3 regions of the Streptomyces sp. A2-16 genome follow, and region 2 is predicted to be linked to each of the others. Evidence: riboswitches for the same ligand, from Rfam matches in the RefSeq annotation. Region 2 holds a riboswitch; each other region holds the start of a gene.

Region 1 (6,110 bases), 7.4 Mb from region 2:
AGGCGAGGGCCCCCTCGATCTCCTCCGTCGACACCTTCTCGTCCGGCGGGTCGACGGCGCCCGGGGCCCGGATCTCGTCGGGCCAGCGCATCGCGTGCAGCACGATCACGTTGTCGCGAATTCGCAGCAGTCCAAGGCGTTCCCGCCCGCTCCACGCGTACTTCGCGACCGCCACCTTCGACGACCGGCCAAGCGCCTGCACCAGCAGCTTGTACGGCTTCGCCGCCACCGCCCCGTCCGGGGCAAGGTAATAGCCCTCACCGATCTGAATCGGGTCGACGGAGTCCAGCGGCACGAAAGCCTGAATCTCGATGGCCTTCGCCGTCGGCAGCGGCAACTCCCTCAGGTCCGCATCCGAGATGGCGACGACCTGGTCCTTGGCGTACTCATAGCCCTTGCCGATCTCCGACTGAGCGATCTCACGGTCCTCCAGCTCGCACACCTTCTTCACCCGCACCCGACCCATGTCCTCCAAGTGGTACTGGTGGAACTGGATGCTGTGGTTCTCGGTCGCACTCTGGACGTGGATAGGCACCGTGACCAGGCCAAACGAGACGGCTCCGCTCCAGATGGTTCGGGGCATAGCTGACCTCCGCGTGAGCCCCGAGCAGGATCAGCCTACGAGCACCACCACGGCCCCGCATGCGCGCGGGCACCCCGAGTCGCACGCAGGTGACATGACCCCGGCAACCCGTCGTGATCTACCCGCTTGCCGAGGAGGCCAGCCGGCCTACCATCCGGGAAGGCTAGATCGTGCGGGCGGCACACGGAGCGCACCCGCCTTCGAATCATAAAAAGAGAGGCCCTGGTCTGGATGCCAGGACCTCTCCCGCCTTGTCCGTGTCTTCTACGGGGTCACCGTGAAGCTCAGACCTTCCCGTTGGCACGCCTCCGATGGGTGGTGGAGGTTAGCCGACCGCCGACGTGCTCTTGGTCAAGACCTGTTGACGTAGGTCAGGGCCACGAAGATGAAGCCGCCCAGCCCGATTGCAGCTAGAGCCCCTGTGCTGATGGCCTCGTAGTACGAGACCCCCTCCATCGCTCGACGGAGGATCCCCGCGAAGCATCCGCCGATGATCGCGACCAGTATCGTGATCACGGCTTCGGTCTTCCTGTTCCTCGGGGACTCGTCCCCGGGCCCCGAGGTTTGCGGGTTGTTCTGCGTTGCCGTCATGGCTCGCTCAGCCTTCGTCAGCCGCCTGTGAAGGATGACCTGTCGGATTCGGGCTGGCGAAGTTGCCCGGCCGCTGACGCGGCTTCACCCCAAGGGCTGCTCGGCCCGGTCATGGCGTGACCGTCCCGGCGACCCGTCGTGCCTGGGTCCTCCACTCCTGCCGATCCACTCCTGTCGACAGAGCATCCGGGCAGCGGCAGGACTCGGCGTCCGCTCAGATGGCCCCGCCGTCTGTTGACGGGGGCTTGTCGTGGAAGAGATCGTGACGCACGCCACCTCAAAAGTCCCAACGGAATTGGACGTTTGTGGGGATGGTCACCACTAACCCGTTCGATTGTGGAAAATGATCAATCCTCCCTGGTCAAACGGGGGTTGACGTTCCATCAGGCGTGGAGGCGTGAAAGAGGCGCGTCCGCGGGCGCATCGAGGTCAAGGTGGTCTAACCGGCCTAGCGACACGGGCATGGAGGTGGTGCGCCTTGATGCGAATTTCCATTCGGCATGCGGGCCACGGGTTGTAAAAAACGTACAGGAAGTACAGTCATTGGCCGCGCTGCTCCGTGCGGTTGAGGCCGCGGGCGAGCTCCTGGAGAATCTGCGGCTCGGACTTACCAGTCATGTGGGCCAACTGTTTAAGCAGCAGCGCGCACAGAGCCGTCGAACCGTCGGCAACCTGGTCCAGATTCCCGTCTGTGGTACGGCGGTCCGCCATGTACTTGATCATCAGGTCATTGCCGGACACATAGGCGGTCATCGCCTCGATGCCGAGTCGGATGCGGTCGTAGTCGCTCGTCGTCATCGCGTCACACTTCCACGGATGAGGAGCGCGCCGCCACCGTCGCGAACTCGACCCCTGCGCGGAAATGGGGCAGCACGGCCGAGGGCTTCCAGGCCGCTGTCACTGAGTACGCGGCGCGCGTGGTTGTGAGTCTTACGTCGTTTGTTCCGTGTACAGCGACCGTAGATGTTGGCTCAGACGATCCTGAAGGCCTTCCAGGGCGTGGGCCAGACGCGGCGCTCGGATACATCGACTAGGCGAACGTCACTCGCGCGGTCAGCAACCCCTAACCAGCAGGAGTGCTGTCCGATCGGTTCCGCCCTGACGGGCCCCTCACCTTTCGATTCTTGATCTTCTTGGCGGCGACCACAGCAGCCAGTAGCATCACGAAACCCGAGCAGCCCGTCACACTGACGAACCAGGCGAAGAAAACATCGGCAGGCCGGGCGTCATCCGCAAGCCAGAAGATCAGATACGCCTCAGCGAAGATGTGCAGCGTCAGCGCGGCGTACCAGACCGTCTGCAGGTTACGGAGCCCACGAAGCAACGGAGAAGCACTCACCGACTGCATAGCCTGACGGTCAGACAACCCCTCACCACGCGCCGCCTCGATCGCCCGCTGCTCAGTCTCGTCAGCCCGCTTCTCGATTTCGTTGAATTCGACCGTCGCCACCAGCAAGACCACCGGAATGACAGTGACCATCGCCGAGGCGAACTCCCCAGTCATCCTGACACTCACGCCCGCCCCCCGATGCCGGCTCCGCAACTCTGACACGAGCGTAGGACTCGCACAGCCCCCTGTCAGCCGCAGAGGAGCCCTGCCGCTCTGACCCTCCGCATAGAGCTTCAGTCGGCCCGGAGCGGCTCCCAGAGAGCGTCGCCGACTTGCTGAGCGACCTTCCGCAGAGGCGTCCCAGTGACGTGCATGTACCGTGCGCGCATACGGGCCGCTCTCCCGGGCTCCTGCGCTGTCGGTCACGGACGGCGGAGGCTTCGGCACCGCCCCAGAGGTCGAGCGCCAGGACCAGGACGCCGAGCACGGCCGAGGCCTGGGCATGGTCAGCGTGATCGCTCACCGGTTCGTCCACGAGAGCGACGGCGGGTACACGGTCACCGCGGAACTGTTCACGGACCCTCCCGCAGGAGGTCACCTGCGCTGATGGACAAGGCGCAGCGGGGCTACTGGTGCGAGTGCTGGACGAAGACCTCACCGAGGTGACGCGGCCGGTCCTGCGGGCTTCCTTCGATGCATACTCGGCACCGCAGGCCGTCAGGCCCAAAGCCTGCCCGAGTTGCCAGCCAGCGTACGGCCCCCTGATCATGCCCGACCCCAGACCGGGCAGGCCACCGGCCAAACCCGCTCCGCCGACCTTCGCCCGTGCCGGCAGAGACCTCGAAGCTGAAATGATCAACACTTAGGACCAAGGCTCAGTAAGAGCTTTCAGGCTGTTGACCAGTTCGACTGCTCGATCCATGGCTTCGAGATTTCCAACCTGCTCAAAAATTTCATAGGCTTTGGTCGCGCGAGTCAGCGCTCCAGAGAAGTCTCCATAGCTCTTTCTGCAGTTGGCGGAAGCGAAAATGCAAGCCCCCAAAATCGCAGCGGAGCCTAGTGCTTCAGCTTCACGAGAAGCCGACTCGTAAGATTCCCCAGCTTGCTTAAAGTTTCGTTGCCTCGTGTAAATCGCAGCGATCTCAAGCTGAGTCGCTAGGACTTGGGAACTATTCGACTGATGCCGGGCCAAGTCGAGCGCCTCAGTGAGACATCCGAGCGCTTCATCCGCTCTGCCCAAGTTGGCCAAACCATTTCCCATTACCTGCAATGCAGTGATCATTTGCGTCGCATAGGTAGGCATTCTGGTTTCCCCGAGAGCCCGATAGATATCAATCGACTCCCGCAACGCTTCGAGAGAGGTTTGATATTCCCCCGAACCGCTATACCGGATTCCAAGGTTGCTAAGTGAGCCGGCAAGGCCCAAGAGGTAGGCTTCCGGGTTAGCCTCTGCTAGGTGTCGATAGATGGCAACGGATTCCTCAGTTGCAGGCAGGGAATCCTCATGCCGACCCAAATCACCAAGACGAACACCCAGATTATTCAGAGCACTCGCAAGACGAGAAAGGTAAGCGCCGGGGTTCTCGTTTGCCAGCTGTCGATAGATGGCAACGGATTCCTCAGTTGCAGACAGAGAATCCTCATGCCGACCCAAATCACCAAGACGAACACCCAGATTATTCAGAGCACCAGAAAGATCTGAAAGATAGGCGCCGGGGTTCTCGTTTGCCAGCTGTCGATAGATGGCAACGGATTCCTCAGTTGCAGACAGAGAATCCTCATGCCGACCCAAATCACCAAGACGAACACCCAGATTATTCAGAGCACTCGCAAGGCGAGAGGAGTGAGCGCGCGGGTTTTCGCCTGCCAACCTACGAAAGATGAGGAGAGCTTCCTCAGCTACAGACAGGGAATCTTCATACCGACCCAAATCACCAAGACGAACACCCAGATTATTCAGAGCACTCGCAAGGTTGGAAAGATAGGCGCCAGGATTCTCGTTCGCCAGCTGCCGATAAATGGCAACAGCTTCTTCTGTTACCGGCAATCCATCCGCATACCGTCCTAGATCTCCGAGTCGGACCCCGAGATTGTCCAAAGATCCGCCCAGGTTTGGGAGGTACGCGCCAGGATTATCCCTCGCCAATTGGCGATAGATGGCAACGGATTCCTCGATCGCAGTGGCGGCCTCCGCATGTTGCCCCATATCTGCTAGGCGCACACCGAGATTATTCAGGGAGCCGGCCAGGTTCGGAAGATGCGCGGCGGCATTATCCCTCGCCAGATGCTGATAAATGGCAACAGCCTCGCTTGCAGAATCCAGTGCTGAGGGAATATCCCCCGCTCGTGCCATATGGACACCTGCGTTACTTAGAGCCATCGCTAGGGTTGGAAGTTGAGATTCATCCTGGTCGGCCACTCGACGGCAATGCATGAGTACTTCACGAGCTGCAATCTGGGCTGAATCCAAATCACCAGCCTCAGCGAGGCGATTTGCCAGATTCCCCATGACGGCAACTAGGGTGGCGGGATCTTCAGCATCCTCGGATTGCAGAAATAGATGCACCGCTTCTTGGGCTGCTTTCAGCGCCTCGGGAGCGTATCCAGTCCGAGCCGCTCTAATACTCAAATTATTTAGGGCTGCTGCACGCTCCCTCAATGACCCAGATTCATCGACCCCCTTCAGCTGTTCTAGAGATGCAATCTCTTGAATAGCAGGAAATACATCCAGAGCCCCAAGACTCTTGAGCGACTTAGAGATACTTGAGATGGCAGTTTTAAGCTGATCGTTGCTAATCGCTTCATGGCTAGGTCGTGGCAGTGACATCAGGCGCACTGAGAGATCCAGAGACCGTGCCGTAGCTCGCCGCAAAAGCCGATCATCGTTACTACGCAGACACGCGTCCGCCAACACGGGGGCCAACCTGGCGGCACTGTAAAGGTCATTCCTGTCAACAAGATGCCGCAGTGCACTCTCGAAATAAGGGATGGCATCCGAAGGGTTGCCCTCGGCCAGGAGTTCAGCCCCCTTCTTGCGCTGGATTTCAGCCCACTGAGTATCAGTCACTGCGACCCTCCTTCCGGGAGATCTACATTGATCTTGATGTCCTTATTTTGGGAGATCTCGATAGAAAACGGTCTAGATAGAACCTGTTTTCCCAACCGGATGTCGAGGCCGCCGACTCTAAATGCTTCAGAAGTGTCTGACGTCTCCGTACCAGAGTTTACGTTGCCTGACGCGGCTCCCCTCTCCGGAGGGAAATGATTCGAGAAGCACCAAGAAACAGCCTCCCTGAACCACTTGTATGCCTTATCTTCTCGATTTCCCGGTTTGACGATCTCGGAATGAGATCCCCGCACCGTCTTTTTGTAGTCCCGTCCAATGTTCATTCCGCCACTGAATGCATCTACCCATTTATCGGAGGTGCCAAGAACGGCGTAAGTGGGAATTAGGTATTTTCGTGCATCAAACTGAGACGGGTCGACGCATACGCGATCGAGAAATACTGAATTTAGGCTTTCGATTAGGGGTGAATGCGCTTTGAGTGCACGCGCATCTGTGAAGAATGGCGTCAATATCTGAGGTACGCGCATCGAGCCGGCTTG
Region 2 (6,110 bases):
CTCGGCGGCCTCCCGGCGCCACTGGGCGTACTGGACGACGTCGGCCAGGGCGCGCACCGCGCGCTCGGCGGCGGGGTAGGCGGGGATGAGGCGGTCGTCGCCGGGGGCGGGCGGTTCGGCGGGGGCCGGCGTGGCGCGCAGCCGGTCCAGGGCGCGGAACGGGTGGTCGGCACGGATCTTCGGCGGTCCCGCGGCGGCCTGGGGCGCGGTGCTGGCCGCCGCCGACAGAGCCTCCGCGAGCCCGCCGAGCTCGACATGGACCACGAGGACGGGCTTGCCGGGAACCTGCTTCGCCGCGGAACTGAGCGCCTCGGCGAGGGCGGCGTCGCCGACGGTTCCCTCGCCGACCGCCGGGATGGCCGTCACGATCACCGCGTCGTAGGAGTCGTCGGCGAGCGCCCGCGCGAGGGCCGCGTGGAAGTCCTCCGGCGCGGCCGACGTGGTCAGGTCCAGCGGGGTCGACGGCCGCAGCCCCTCGGCGACGCACGCGTCGTAGGTGAGCAGACCGAGCGACTCGGAGTTGCCGAGGATCGCGACCTTGGGACCGGTGGGCAGCGGCTGGCGGGCGAGCAGCAGGCCGGTGTCCACGAGTTCGGTGATGGTGTCCACGCGGATGACTCCGGCCTGCCGGAGCAGTGCGGACACCGTGGCGTGCGGCAGGCGCGTGGCGCGGACGGCGTGGCCCTGCGGGGTGGTGCCCGAGCCCTGCACGACGACCAGCGGTTTCGCGGCGGCCGTGCGCCGGGCGAGGCGGGTGAACTTGCGGGGGTTGCCGATGGACTCCAGATACATGAGGACGACGTCGGTGTCCGGGTCGTCGTACCAGTACTGCAGGACGTCGTTGCCGGAGACGTCCGCGCGGTTGCCGGAGGAGACGAAGGTGGAGACGCCGGTCACGCCGGTGACGCCGCCGCCGCGCCGGTGCAGCCGGGAGAGCAGGGCGATGCCGATGGCGCCGGACTGGGCGAACAGGCCGATCCTGCCGGGGCGGGGGGTCTCGGGGGCCAGGGAGGCGTTGAGCCGGACGTCGGGGTTGGTGTTGATGATGCCGAAGGCGTTCGGGCCGATGATCCGCATGCCGTACGCGCGCGCGTGCCGCACGAGTTCGCGCTGGCGCTCGCGTCCTTCGGGGCCGCTCTCGGCGTACCCGGCGGAGAGCACGACGAGTCCCTGCACTCCGTGGGCCCCGCACTCGGCGACGACCTCGGGGACCTGCTCGGCCGGCACGGCGACGACCGCGAGGTCGACGGGGCCGTCGATGTCGCGCACCGAGCGGTGCGCCGGGATCCCGTCGAGCTCCTTCTGCTCCTCGGGGAACGCCTTGTTCACGGCGTACAGACGGCCGCCGAAGCCGTAGTCCCTGATGTTGCCGAGCACGCTGCGGCCCACCCCGCCCGGGGTGCGGCCCACTCCTACGACGGCGACGGAGCCGGGGGTGAGCAGCCGCTGCACGGACCGCGACTCGGCACGCTGCTCGCGCGCGTACTGCACGGCGAGCGAGCGGTCGGTGGGCTCCAGGTCGAACTCCAGGCGTACGACGCCGTCCTCGAAGCTGCGCTTCTGGGTGTACCCGGCGTCGGTGAACACCTTGATCATCTTGACGTTGGCGGGCAGCACCTCGGCGGCGAAGCGCCTGATGCCGCGCTCGCGGGCGACGGCCCCGATGTGTTCGAGGAGGGCAGAGGCCACGCCGCGCCCCTGGTGGGCGTCCTGCACGAGGAAGGCGACCTCGGCCTCGTCGGCGGGGGCGGAGGCGGGCATGCCGTCGGCGCCGATGCGGTCGTAGCGTACGGTGGCGATGAACTCGCCTCCGACCGTGGCGGCGAGTCCCACCCGGTCCACAAAGTCGTGGTGCGTGAAGCGGTGGACGTCCTTGGCGGACAGTCGTGGGTAGGGCGCGAAGAAGCGGTAGTACTTCGACTCGTCCGACACCTGCTCGTAGAAGCTGACCAGGCGATCGGCGTCGTCGACGGTGATGGGCCTGATGCGCGCGGTGCCGCCGTCGCGCAGCACCACGTCGGCCTCCCAGTGGGCGGGGTACTCGTGCCGGTCCGACGCGCTCTGCATGGGCCCCAGAGTACGGCTCGCGTACGACAACGGCGCGAGGCAGTCTGTGGAGAACGCGCAAGAGGGCACAAGGACGGAAGTCGGGCCGAGGCCGCGGTCCGACCACTCACCCCGGACGGGACTTCGGGTCCTGTCCGGAGACGCTTCACGTGTGGGAAACTGGTCTAGACAACCCTGAACACCGAAGGGCAGCATCACATGGCTGAGCGCCGCGTCAACGTCGGCTGGGCCGAGGGCCTCCACGCCCGCCCCGCTTCCATCTTCGTCCGGGCCGCCACGGCCGCAGGTATCCCGGTGACGATCGCCAAGGCCGACGGCAACCCCGTCAACGCGGCCTCCATGCTGGCCGTGCTCGGCCTGGGCGCACAGGGCGGCGAGGAGATCGTCCTCGCCTCCGACGCCGAGGGCGCGGACGTGGCCCTCGACCGGCTCGCGAAGCTGGTCGCCGAGGGGCTCGAGGAGCTTCCCGAGACCGTCTGAGAACGGGTGCCCTGAAAAGCACCGGAGGGCTCGTCCGAATTATCGGGCGGGCCCTTCGCTTTTCCCTTTGAATGGGCAGCAGAAATACCGCCCCGCGAATTACTCCTCTTTGTATACGGCGCCCGTGTTAATGCCGCACACCCGTCACGTTTACAGGATGTTGCGAGGTCCTCACACGGTCCGCGCGGTCCGGCCCGGCGACGAATCGGAGCCGGTGCACCGCGCCCGAGCGTTCGGTGTGCAGCGCCGTGATCGCCCGCGCGCGCTCTCCGTCGCCGCGGGCCACCGCGTCCACGATCGCGCCGTGCTCCGCCCAGGACTCCACGGGGTCGGCCGGCGCGTCCACCGCGTACATCCAGGCGATCTTGTGCCGCAGCTGGGTCAGCATCGAGGTCAGGGCGGGGCTGCCGGCGGCCTGCGCGAGCGTCTCGTGGAACCAGCCCCCCAACGAGCGCAGATCGTCGCTGTTGCCCCGCCTGGCCCGCTCCTGGCCCAGCCGGACCAGGCCGCGCAGCACCTTCAGATGGGCCTCGGTGCGCCGCTGGGCGGCCCGGGAGGCACCGAGCGGTTCCAGGAGCATGCGCATCTCCAGGAGGTCGGCGCCCTCCTGCTCGGTCGGTTCGGCCACGCACGCGCCCGCGTGCCGCCGCGTCACCACGAAGCCCTCGGCCTCCAGCGTCCGCAGGGCCTCGCGGACGGGGACGCGGGAGACGCCGTAGCGGCGGGCGAGGAGTTCCTCGGTGAGCCGGCTGCCGCGCTCGTAGACACCGGCGACGATGTCGTCCCGGATCGCCGTGCATACCGAGTGCGCCGGAATACGCATGTCCGACCTCCGTCTTAATCCCCGTGAAACGTCGCCGATTGACGTGTGTTCAGTGACTCTATTGCAATGAGCGGGAATTTCCGACGCCGGACCGGAATCCGGGGATATTTTTTGGACAACAGGGCCGTGGAAACGACGAAACCCCGGCTCGGGGAGCCGGGGTCTCGCAAAGATCGCGCGGTGGGACCGTCAGAGGTTCACGCCGTGCGAACGCAGGTAGGCGACAGGGTCGATGTCCGAGCCGTACTCGGGCGTGGTGCGCGCCTCGAAGTGCAGGTGCGGGCCGGTGACGTTGCCGGTCGCGCCGGAGACGCCGATCTGCTGGCCGGGGGTGACCGACTGGCCGACCGAGACGCCGATGGACGACAGGTGGCCGTACTGGGTGTACGTGCCGTCGGCCATCCTGATCACGATGTTGTTGCCGTACGACCCGCCCCAGCCGGCCTCCACGACCGTGCCGCGGCCGACCGCGTGGACCGAGGTGCCGCTCGCGGCGTGGAAGTCGACACCGGTGTGGCTGCCGGACGACCACAGGGAGCCGCCGCTCTTGTAGCCGGTGGAGATGTAGGAGCCGGAGATCGGGGCGACGAAGGCGTTGAGGCGCTTGCGCTCGGCCTCGCGGGCGGCGCGCTCCTTGGCCTCGCGGATCTCCTTGGCCCGCGCCTCGGCCTTGCGCCTGGCCTCCTCGGCCGCCTTCTTCTGCGCGGCGGCCCGCTCCTGGGCGACGGCCTGGGCGTCGATCTGCTCGGCGAGCGAGTCACCGGCGCTGACGACGGGCATGAGGCCGGTCTGTTCCACGGAGCTGACGGAGTTGTCGGCCGCGAGGGCCGGAGCGGCGATGGTGCCGATGACGCCGGTGGTGGCGAGGGCCGCGACGCCCGCCGCGCGGGCGGTGGTGCGCTTCATGCGGCTGGGACGACGGTGCTTCCCGGTGGCGCAGGTGAACGCCATGTAGTGGCTGATCCTTTCCTTCCTTCTCGCCTACCGGGTTAGCTGACGGGTTCGGAGCAGGAAGGTCTCCTACGGACCCCCTCGCGGTGCGCGGGCGTCCGATTCACCCCAGGGACTCTTGGTGTGGGTCCCCGGCTCCCCTGGCTCGCGCCATGCGGGGACTCGGCGATGACTGCCCGGTGCCGCGGGCGCGGCGCAGTGCCTGACGGACAGCCCAGAGGACGCTAAGCGGGGCCACTTTCAATCCCCAAACCGATCAGGGCTTTTGTAGCGCATCCCACAGGGCAGACAGGCAACCTCCTGCCCAATTCGGACATCTGACGAACTCGGGTGACGAAGGGGCCCTGGTGACGCTTCCGTCACCAGGGCCCCTGAGGTCGGGTGCCGCTACTCGGCCGTCACGACCTTGACCTCGCCGATGCCGAGGGCCTCGACGGGCTCCTTGATGGCGGCCGCGTCGCCGACCAGGACGGTCACCAGCCGGTCCACCGGGAAGGCGTTCACGACGGCGGCGGTGGCCTCGACGGTGCCGGTCGCGGCGAGCTGCTGGTACAGGGTCGCCTGGTAGTCGTCGGGCAGGTGCTGCTCGACCTGGTCGGCCAGCGTGCTCGCGACGGCCGCCGCGGTCTCGTACTTGAGCGGCGCCACCCCGACGAGGTTCTGCACGGCGACATCGCGCTCGGCGTCGGTGAGACCGCCCTCGGCGAGCGTGCGCAGCACCTTCCACAGATCGTCCAGGGCGGGACCGGTGTTGGGGGTGTCGACCGAGCCGCTGATGGCGAGCATCGCGGCGCCCGAGCCGTCCGGGGCGGACCTGAGGACCTGGCCGAACGACCGTACGCCGTAGGTGTAGCCCTTCTCCTCGCGCAGGACGCGGTCCAGACGGGAGGTGAGGGTGCCGCCGAGGCAGTACGTGCCGAGCACCTGCGCGGGCCACACGCGTGCGTGCCGGTCGGCGCCGATGCGGCCGATCAGCAGCTGCGTCTGGACGGCGCCGGGACGGTCCACGATGACGACCCGGCCGGTGTCGTCGGCGGTCACCGGCGGCACGGGGCGCGGCTGGGCCGTGGACCCCGTCCAGGAGCCGAGGGTGTCGGCGAGCAGCGCGTCCAGGTCGATGCCGGTGAGGTCGCCGACGACCACGGCGGTCGCGGTGGCGGGGCGCACGTGCTTCTCGTAGAAGCCGCGCACGGCCGCGGAGTCGATGTTCTCGACCGTCTCCTCGGTGCCCTGGCGCGGACGCGACATGCGCGAGTCCGCCGGGAACAGCTCCCGGGAGAGCTCCTTGGCGGCGCGGCGGGACGGGTTGGCCAGCTCGTGCGGGATCTCGTCCAGGCGGTTGTTGACGAGCCGCTCGACCTCGCTGTCCGCGAACGCGGGCGCCCTGAGCGCGTCGGCCAGCAGACCGAGCGCCTTGGCGAGCCGGGAGGCCGGCACTTCGAGGCTGAGCCGGACGCCCGGGTGGTCGGCGTGCGCGTCGAGGGTGGCGCCGCAGCGCTCCAGCTCGGCGGCGAACTCCTCGGCGGAGTGCTTGTCGGTGCCCTCGGAGAAGGCGCGCGCCATGATCGTGGCCACGCCGTCCAGTCCGGCCGGCTCGGCCTCCAGGGGGGCGTCCAGGAGCACCTCGACGGCGACGACCTGCTGGCCGGGGCGGTGGCAGCGCAGAACGGTGAGGCCGTTGTCGAGCGCCCCGCGCTCGGGGGCGGGGAAGGCCCAGACCTTGGGCTCGCCCGCCTGCGGCTGCGGGTGGAACTCCATCGCGGCGAGCTCGCTCACTTGGCCGCCTCCT
Region 3 (6,110 bases), 6.7 Mb from region 2:
CGAGGAGGTCAAGGCGCACTGGCTGCGCACCAAGGCGATAGAGAAACAGCGCACCTCGGTGACCGAAGGCGTCCCCCTCGGCCAGCCCGGTCTCGCCCTCGCGGCCAAGCTGGCGTCGCGGGTGCGGACGGCCGGGCTGGAGGTACCCCTGCCCCAAGGGGAGGGCATCGGCTACCGACTGCTCGCCCTGGCCGCGCACGCGGAGGCGGAGGGCGTGGACCCGGAGGCGGCCCTGCGGGCGGCGGCACGGGCGTACCGGGATGCCGTCCTCCGAGCGGAACAGGGGAGCTGAGCGCCGGCGACAGGGGAGGGGAGGGGAGGGGGGACACCTCCGACCGCCGAGAAGACGGCCCCGCCAGACAAAGTGCCCCCGGGAAGCCCCCGGAAGCGCCCCGGAAAATCCCGGATACCGTCAGAGAGTGACCGACCACCCCGCCTCTCCCACCCCCACCCCCACCCCCTCCCCCTCTCCCTCTCCCTCTCCAACTCCCGCCCCCGACCTCTTCACCTGGGAGTTCGCCACCAACCCCTACCCCGCCTACGCCTGGCTCCGGGAGCACGCGCCGGTGCACAGGACCCGGCTGCCCAGTGGGGTGGAGGCCTGGCTGGTCACCCGGTACGCCGATGCCAAGCAGGCTCTCGCCGACCAGCGGCTCAGCAAGAACCCGGCGCATCACGACGAACCCGCGCACGCCAGGGGCAGGACCGGTATCCCGGGGGAGCGCAAGGCGGACCTGATGACGCATCTGCTGAACATCGACCCACCGGACCACACCAGGCTCCGACGGCTCGTCAGCAAGGCGTTCACACCCAGGAGGGTCGCCGAGTTCGCGCCCCGGGTGCAGGAGTTGACCGACCGTCTCATCGACGGGTTCGCGGCCACCGGAAGCGCCGACCTCATCCACGAGTTCGCCTTCCCGCTCCCCATCTACGCGATCTGCGACCTGCTCGGCGTCCCCCGCGAGGACCAGGACGACTTCCGGGACTGGGCGGGCATGATGATCCGGCACAGCGGGGGGCCGCGGGGCGGGGTCGCGCGGTCGGTGAAGAAGATGCGCGGTTATCTCGCCGAACTCATCCACCGCAAGCGGGAGGCGCTGCCCGACGAGCCCGCTCCGGGTGAGGACCTCATCTCCGCGCTCATCCGCGCCTCCGACCACGGCGAGCACCTCACCGAGAACGAGGCCGCGGCGATGGCCTTCATCCTGCTGTTCGCGGGCTTCGAGACCACCGTCAATCTCATCGGGAACGGCACCTACGCCCTCCTCACCCACCCGGGGCAGCGCCAAAGGCTCCAGCAGTCCCTCGCCGAGGGCCGCAGGGACCTGCTCGAAACCGGGGTGGAAGAGCTCCTGCGGTACGACGGCCCCGTCGAGCTGGCCACCTGGCGGTTCGCCACCGAACCCCTCCGCATCGGCGGACAGGACATCGCCGTCGGCGACCCGGTGCTCGTCGTGCTCGCCGCCGCGGACCGGGATCCGGAGCGGTTCGCCGACCCCGATGTGCTCGATCTGTCCCGCCGTGACAATCAGCACCTCGGTTACGGCCACGGCATCCACTACTGCCTCGGTGCCCCGCTCGCCCGTCTGGAGGGCCAGACCGCGCTCGCCACCCTCCTCACCCGGCTCCCGGACCTTCAACTCGCGGTGGATTCGGCTGATTTGCGCTGGCGTGGTGGGCTCATCATGCGTGGACTGCGTACTTTGCCCGTGGAGTTCACGCCCGTCCGGTAATGGACCGAGGGGTCCGGCGTATCCCCGAGGGGGGCCGCCTAAACATGACGTGCCCTCAAGTCTGTGATCTTCACGTGATCTACGCGGCATTAACTTGTGACAAGTGATCGAATCCCTATACGTTCACGGACCAGCGCGGTGCCTGTACCACCTGCCGCGCTGGTCCCTGCTCTCTCGGGAAAGGTCCCCCCATGCTCTCCGGGAACGGTCGTCACCGTCGCCCCCGTCAGGCTCCGGCTCTCCTCGTTGCGGCCGGTGTGACGGGATCCGCCATCGCGATCCCACTGCTCGGGGCGACCGGGGCGAGCGCCGCCACCGGCACCACGTGGGACCGGGTCGCGGAGTGCGAGAGCGGCGGCTCCTGGAGCGCGAACGACGGCAACGGCTACTACGGCGGCCTCCAGATGTCCCAGGAGAACTGGGAGAAGTACGGCGGCCTCGAGTACGCCAAGACCGCCGACCTGGCCAGCCGCAACCAGCAGATAGCCGTGGCCGAGAAGCTCCTCGCGGACCAGGGCATCGCCGCGTGGCCGACCTGCGGTCTGCTCAACGGCCTCAGCAAGGACTCGAGCTCGGCCGACGTGGACACGGGCGTGGGCAGCGGGACGCCCTCGGCCTCGGCGTCCGGATCGTCTGAATCATCCGGTTCCTCTAGTTCGTCGGGTTCTTCCGGATCCTCCGGTTCATCCAACTCGTCGGGCTCCGAGGATTCTTCCGGACTGCTCGACGCGCTGGACGGCTCGTCCGCGACGCCTTCGCCGTCGGCCACTCCCTCCAGCGGCAAGGACAGTTCCGACAGCTCGGACAAAAAGAACTCTTCGGGATCCGAGGGTTCCGCCACGGGGGAGGCGCAGTCCTCCGACAGCTCGCCCGTGGTGAGCGCGGATGAGGATGAAGCGGACAAGTCGTGGCAGGAGGGCAGTTCTTCGGCTCTCGTGGACGTCGGCGCCCTCGGCTCCGGCAAGCACCGCGGCGACAGTGCCGAGGAGGCCGTGACGAAGAGCGCGGCCCCGTCCTCGGTTGGCGGCCGTCATGCCGCCCGCACCTACACGGTCCAGGAGGGCGACTCGCTGGTCTCCATCGCCGACTCCCTTGGTCTCGACGGCGGATGGCGTGCCCTCTACGCCGAGAACAAGGACCGCATCGGGGCCGACCCGAGCAACATCGTCGCCGGTCAGACGCTCGACACAGGGGCTGAATAGGGCCGAAAAGGCCTGAAAAACAGCGCGAGTTCACGTCACACTTCGCACCGAATGTCCACTTTGGTGAAAGTGTGGGATGAGTCTCAGAAGCCCTGATCGTCTTTGAAATTCCGCCGAGCGCGTGTCTACGGTCGTCACCGCTCGGCAACCCGAGCCCCGTCTGTCGCAACGCCGAATCCTGCCAGCGGCCGTACGGGAACAGTCGTCGCGTCATGCGCCGTAGGCAGGAGCGGGGGACCCAAGGTAAGTGCCGGACCCAGCAGTTCACGCTGGACCGGCTTGGGGTGAAGTCACGCAGCTCGCGTGACCGGGCAACTCAACCGGCCCGAACCCGACAGCTCACCTCGCAGGCGTCGGTGAGGGGATCCACCATGCTGTTTTCCGGTAAGGGCAAGCACCGTCGTCCGTCCAAGGCCACCCGTGCCGCCGCGCTCGCCGGTGTCACCGGTGTCGCCATCGCCGCCCCGCTGATGGCGGCCGGCAGTGCCTCCGCCGCCACCGCCTCCGAGTGGGACGCCGTCGCCCAGTGCGAGTCCGGCGGCAACTGGTCCATCAACACCGGCAACGGCTACTACGGCGGCCTGCAGTTCTCCGCCTCCACCTGGGCCGCGTACGGCGGCACCCAGTACGCCGCGCAGGCCAACCAGGCCAGCAAGTCGCAGCAGATCTCCGTCGCCGAGAAGGTCCTCGCCTCCCAGGGCAAGGGTGCCTGGCCGGTCTGCGGCACGGGCCTGTCCAGCGCCACCTACAACGGCGGCAGCAGCTCGTCCTCCTCGAACTCCGGCTCCTCGAACACGAGCAGCCGTTCGACCGAGGAGCAGAGCGCCTCCCGTTCGACCGACCGCCCGGCGGCCAAGAAGACCGTCACCACCCCGACCGGCAAGAAGGTCAAGAAGGGCGACGGCGAGTACAAGGTCGTCAAGGGCGACACCCTCAGCTCGATCGCCGAGAAGCACAAGGTCAAGGGCGGCTGGCAGAAGCTGTTCAAGCTGAACAAGGACATCATCGCCGACGCCGACTTCATCTACCCGGGCCAGCAGCTGCACCTGAAGTGACGCTCAGCTGAACCACAGCGCCCTCACATCCGTGGTCCTCATACTGAAGGACCTCGTGAGGGTTCCCCCCCCCGTCCCCACGGGCTCCCCGCTCCGGTGCGTGTTCCCCCGTACGCACCGGGGCGGGGTTTTTTGTGCGCGCTTGCCGGGACGTCTTTGTTCAGTTCAGAAACAATTTACTCTCGGTTCTGTCCACGGGGCGGTCCACACGGTGGCCGATCCCCCGGAGCCGGTTAGGCTCGGTCTCGCAGAACCCACCGCGGTCCCGGCGGACCGTGTCACATCCCAAGAAGGAGATGCTCGTGCCGTCCATCGACGTCGTCGTAGCCCGGGAAATCCTCGACTCGCGAGGGAACCCCACCGTCGAGGTCGAGGTCGGCCTCGACGACGGCAGCACGGGTCGTGCCGCCGTCCCGTCCGGCGCCTCCACGGGCGCCTTCGAGGCCATCGAGCTGCGCGACGGTGACCCGAACCGCTACCAGGGCAAGGGCGTCGAGAAGGCCGTCCTCGCGGTCATCGAGCAGATCGGCCCGGAGCTCGTCGGCTACGACGCCACCGAGCAGCGCCTGATCGACCAGGCGATGTTCGACCTGGACGCCACCGACAACAAGGGCTCGCTCGGCGCCAACGCCATCCTCGGCGTCTCCCTCGCCGTCGCCCACGCCGCCTCCGAGGCCAGCGACCTCCCGCTCTTCCGCTACCTGGGCGGCCCGAACGCGCACCTGCTGCCGGTGCCGATGATGAACATCCTGAACGGCGGCTCGCACGCCGACTCCAACGTGGACATCCAGGAGTTCATGATCGCCCCGATCGGCGCGGAGTCCTTCTCCGAGGCGCTGCGCTGGGGCACCGAGGTGTACCACACCCTCAAGAAGGTCCTGAAGAGCAAGGGCCTGTCCACCGGCCTCGGCGACGAGGGCGGCTTCGCGCCGAACCTGGAGTCCAACCGCGCCGCCCTCGACCTCATCCTCGAGGCCATCAAGGAAGCCGGCTACATCCCCGGCGAGCAGGTCGCCCTGGCGCTGGACGTCGCCGCCTCCGAGTTCTACAAGGACGGCAAGTACCAGTTCGAGGGCAAGGACCGCTCGGCCGCCGAGATGACGGAGTACTACGAGGAGCTCGTGGCGGCCTACCCGCTCGTCTCCATCGAGGACCCGCTGTTCGAGGACGACTGGGCCGGCTGGAAGGTCCTCACCGACAAGCTGGGCGACAAGGTCCAGATCGTCGGCGACGACCTGTTCGTCACCAACCCGGAGCGTCTGGCCCGCGGCATCGAGGACGGCGCCGCCAACGCGCTGCTCGTCAAGGTCAACCAGATCGGCTCGCTGACCGAGACCCTCGACGCCGTCGAGCTCGCCCAGCGCAGCGGCTTCAAGTGCATGATGTCCCACCGCTCCGGCGAGACCGAGGACGTCACCATCGCCGACCTCGCCGTCGCCACCAACTGCGGCCAGATCAAGACCGGCGCCCCGGCCCGCTCCGAGCGCGTCGCCAAGTACAACCAGCTCCTGCGCATCGAGGAGATCCTCGACGACGCGGCGGTGTACGCCGGCCGCAGCGCCTTCCCCCGCTTCAAGGGCTGAGCAGCGTCAAGGGCTGACCCCTACAGGGCCAATCCTTAGCCAGTCGTACGTACGTCCCCGTACCGGTCCCGTACCGTGTGCGGGGACGTACGCACGTAGAAGGGGAGGCGGAGAGCCGATGGCCGTGAAGGACCGGGACCGTTTCTCCACCACGACCAGGATCAGGCTGCTCGGCGAGCAGACCGCGGCCCGTGTCTACCGCTCCCAGACCAGAAGGCAGGCCCGCCGCTCCCGGCTCACCGGCAGGGCCGCGCTGCTCGCCCTCGTGCTGTGCACGCTGGTGGTGGCGCTGGCGTACCCGATAAGGCAGTACGTCTCCCAGCGCGCCGAGATCGCCGATCTCCAGCGGGAGAAGGCGCAGGCCGCCCAGCGGGTCGAGAAGCTGCGCGATCTCAAGGCGCGCTGGCAGGACGACGCGTACGCGGAGCAGCAGATCCGGCAGCGGCTGCACTATGTGATGCCGGGCGAGACGGGCTTCATCGTCGTCGACCCGGACGCGGCGAAGCAGTCCCGCACCGATCTCGGGGCGGCCGACCG

What was found. Region 2 has a riboswitch for cyclic di-AMP ahead of IOD14_RS10185 (M23 family metallopeptidase). Riboswitches for the same ligand answer to the same signal wherever they lie in the genome.
Positions count from the first base shown of each region.
Region 1: linked by a shared signal. The riboswitch ahead of IOD14_RS43115 (hypothetical protein) and the one ahead of IOD14_RS10185 (M23 family metallopeptidase) in region 2 are both predicted to bind cyclic di-AMP.
Region 3: linked by a shared signal. The riboswitch ahead of IOD14_RS40075 (transglycosylase family protein) and the one ahead of IOD14_RS10185 (M23 family metallopeptidase) in region 2 are both predicted to bind cyclic di-AMP.

Region 1 is NZ_CP063808.1:9,595,695-9,601,804, forward strand. It holds gene IOD14_RS43110 (Ku protein) at 1-583, opposite strand, end outside; gene IOD14_RS43115 (hypothetical protein) at 935-1,174, opposite strand; cyclic di-AMP (ydaO/yuaA leader) riboswitch at 1,182-1,393, opposite strand; gene IOD14_RS43120 (hypothetical protein) at 1,715-1,972, opposite strand; gene IOD14_RS43125 (hypothetical protein) at 2,238-2,678, opposite strand; partial or broken gene IOD14_RS43130 (ATP-binding protein) at 2,917-3,111, shown strand; gene IOD14_RS43135 (tetratricopeptide repeat protein) at 3,367-5,571, opposite strand; gene IOD14_RS43140 (alpha/beta fold hydrolase) at 5,568-6,110, opposite strand, start outside.
Region 2 is NZ_CP063808.1:2,236,848-2,242,957, reverse strand. It holds gene IOD14_RS10200 (bifunctional GNAT family N-acetyltransferase/acetate--CoA ligase family protein) at 1-2,067, opposite strand, end outside; gene IOD14_RS10195 (HPr family phosphocarrier protein) at 2,266-2,547, shown strand; gene IOD14_RS10190 (GntR family transcriptional regulator) at 2,675-3,370, opposite strand; gene IOD14_RS10185 (M23 family metallopeptidase) at 3,560-4,321, opposite strand; cyclic di-AMP (ydaO/yuaA leader) riboswitch at 4,335-4,499, opposite strand; gene IOD14_RS10180 (pitrilysin family protein) at 4,709-6,097, opposite strand; gene IOD14_RS10175 (pitrilysin family protein) at 6,094-6,110, opposite strand, start outside.
Region 3 is NZ_CP063808.1:8,942,658-8,948,767, reverse strand. It holds gene IOD14_RS40090 (nucleoside triphosphate pyrophosphohydrolase) at 1-292, shown strand, start outside; gene IOD14_RS40085 (cytochrome P450) at 420-1,733, shown strand; gene IOD14_RS40080 (transglycosylase family protein) at 1,925-2,935, shown strand; cyclic di-AMP (ydaO/yuaA leader) riboswitch at 3,095-3,303, shown strand; gene IOD14_RS40075 (transglycosylase family protein) at 3,307-3,990, shown strand; gene eno (phosphopyruvate hydratase) at 4,287-5,573, shown strand; gene IOD14_RS40065 (septum formation initiator family protein) at 5,692-6,110, shown strand, end outside.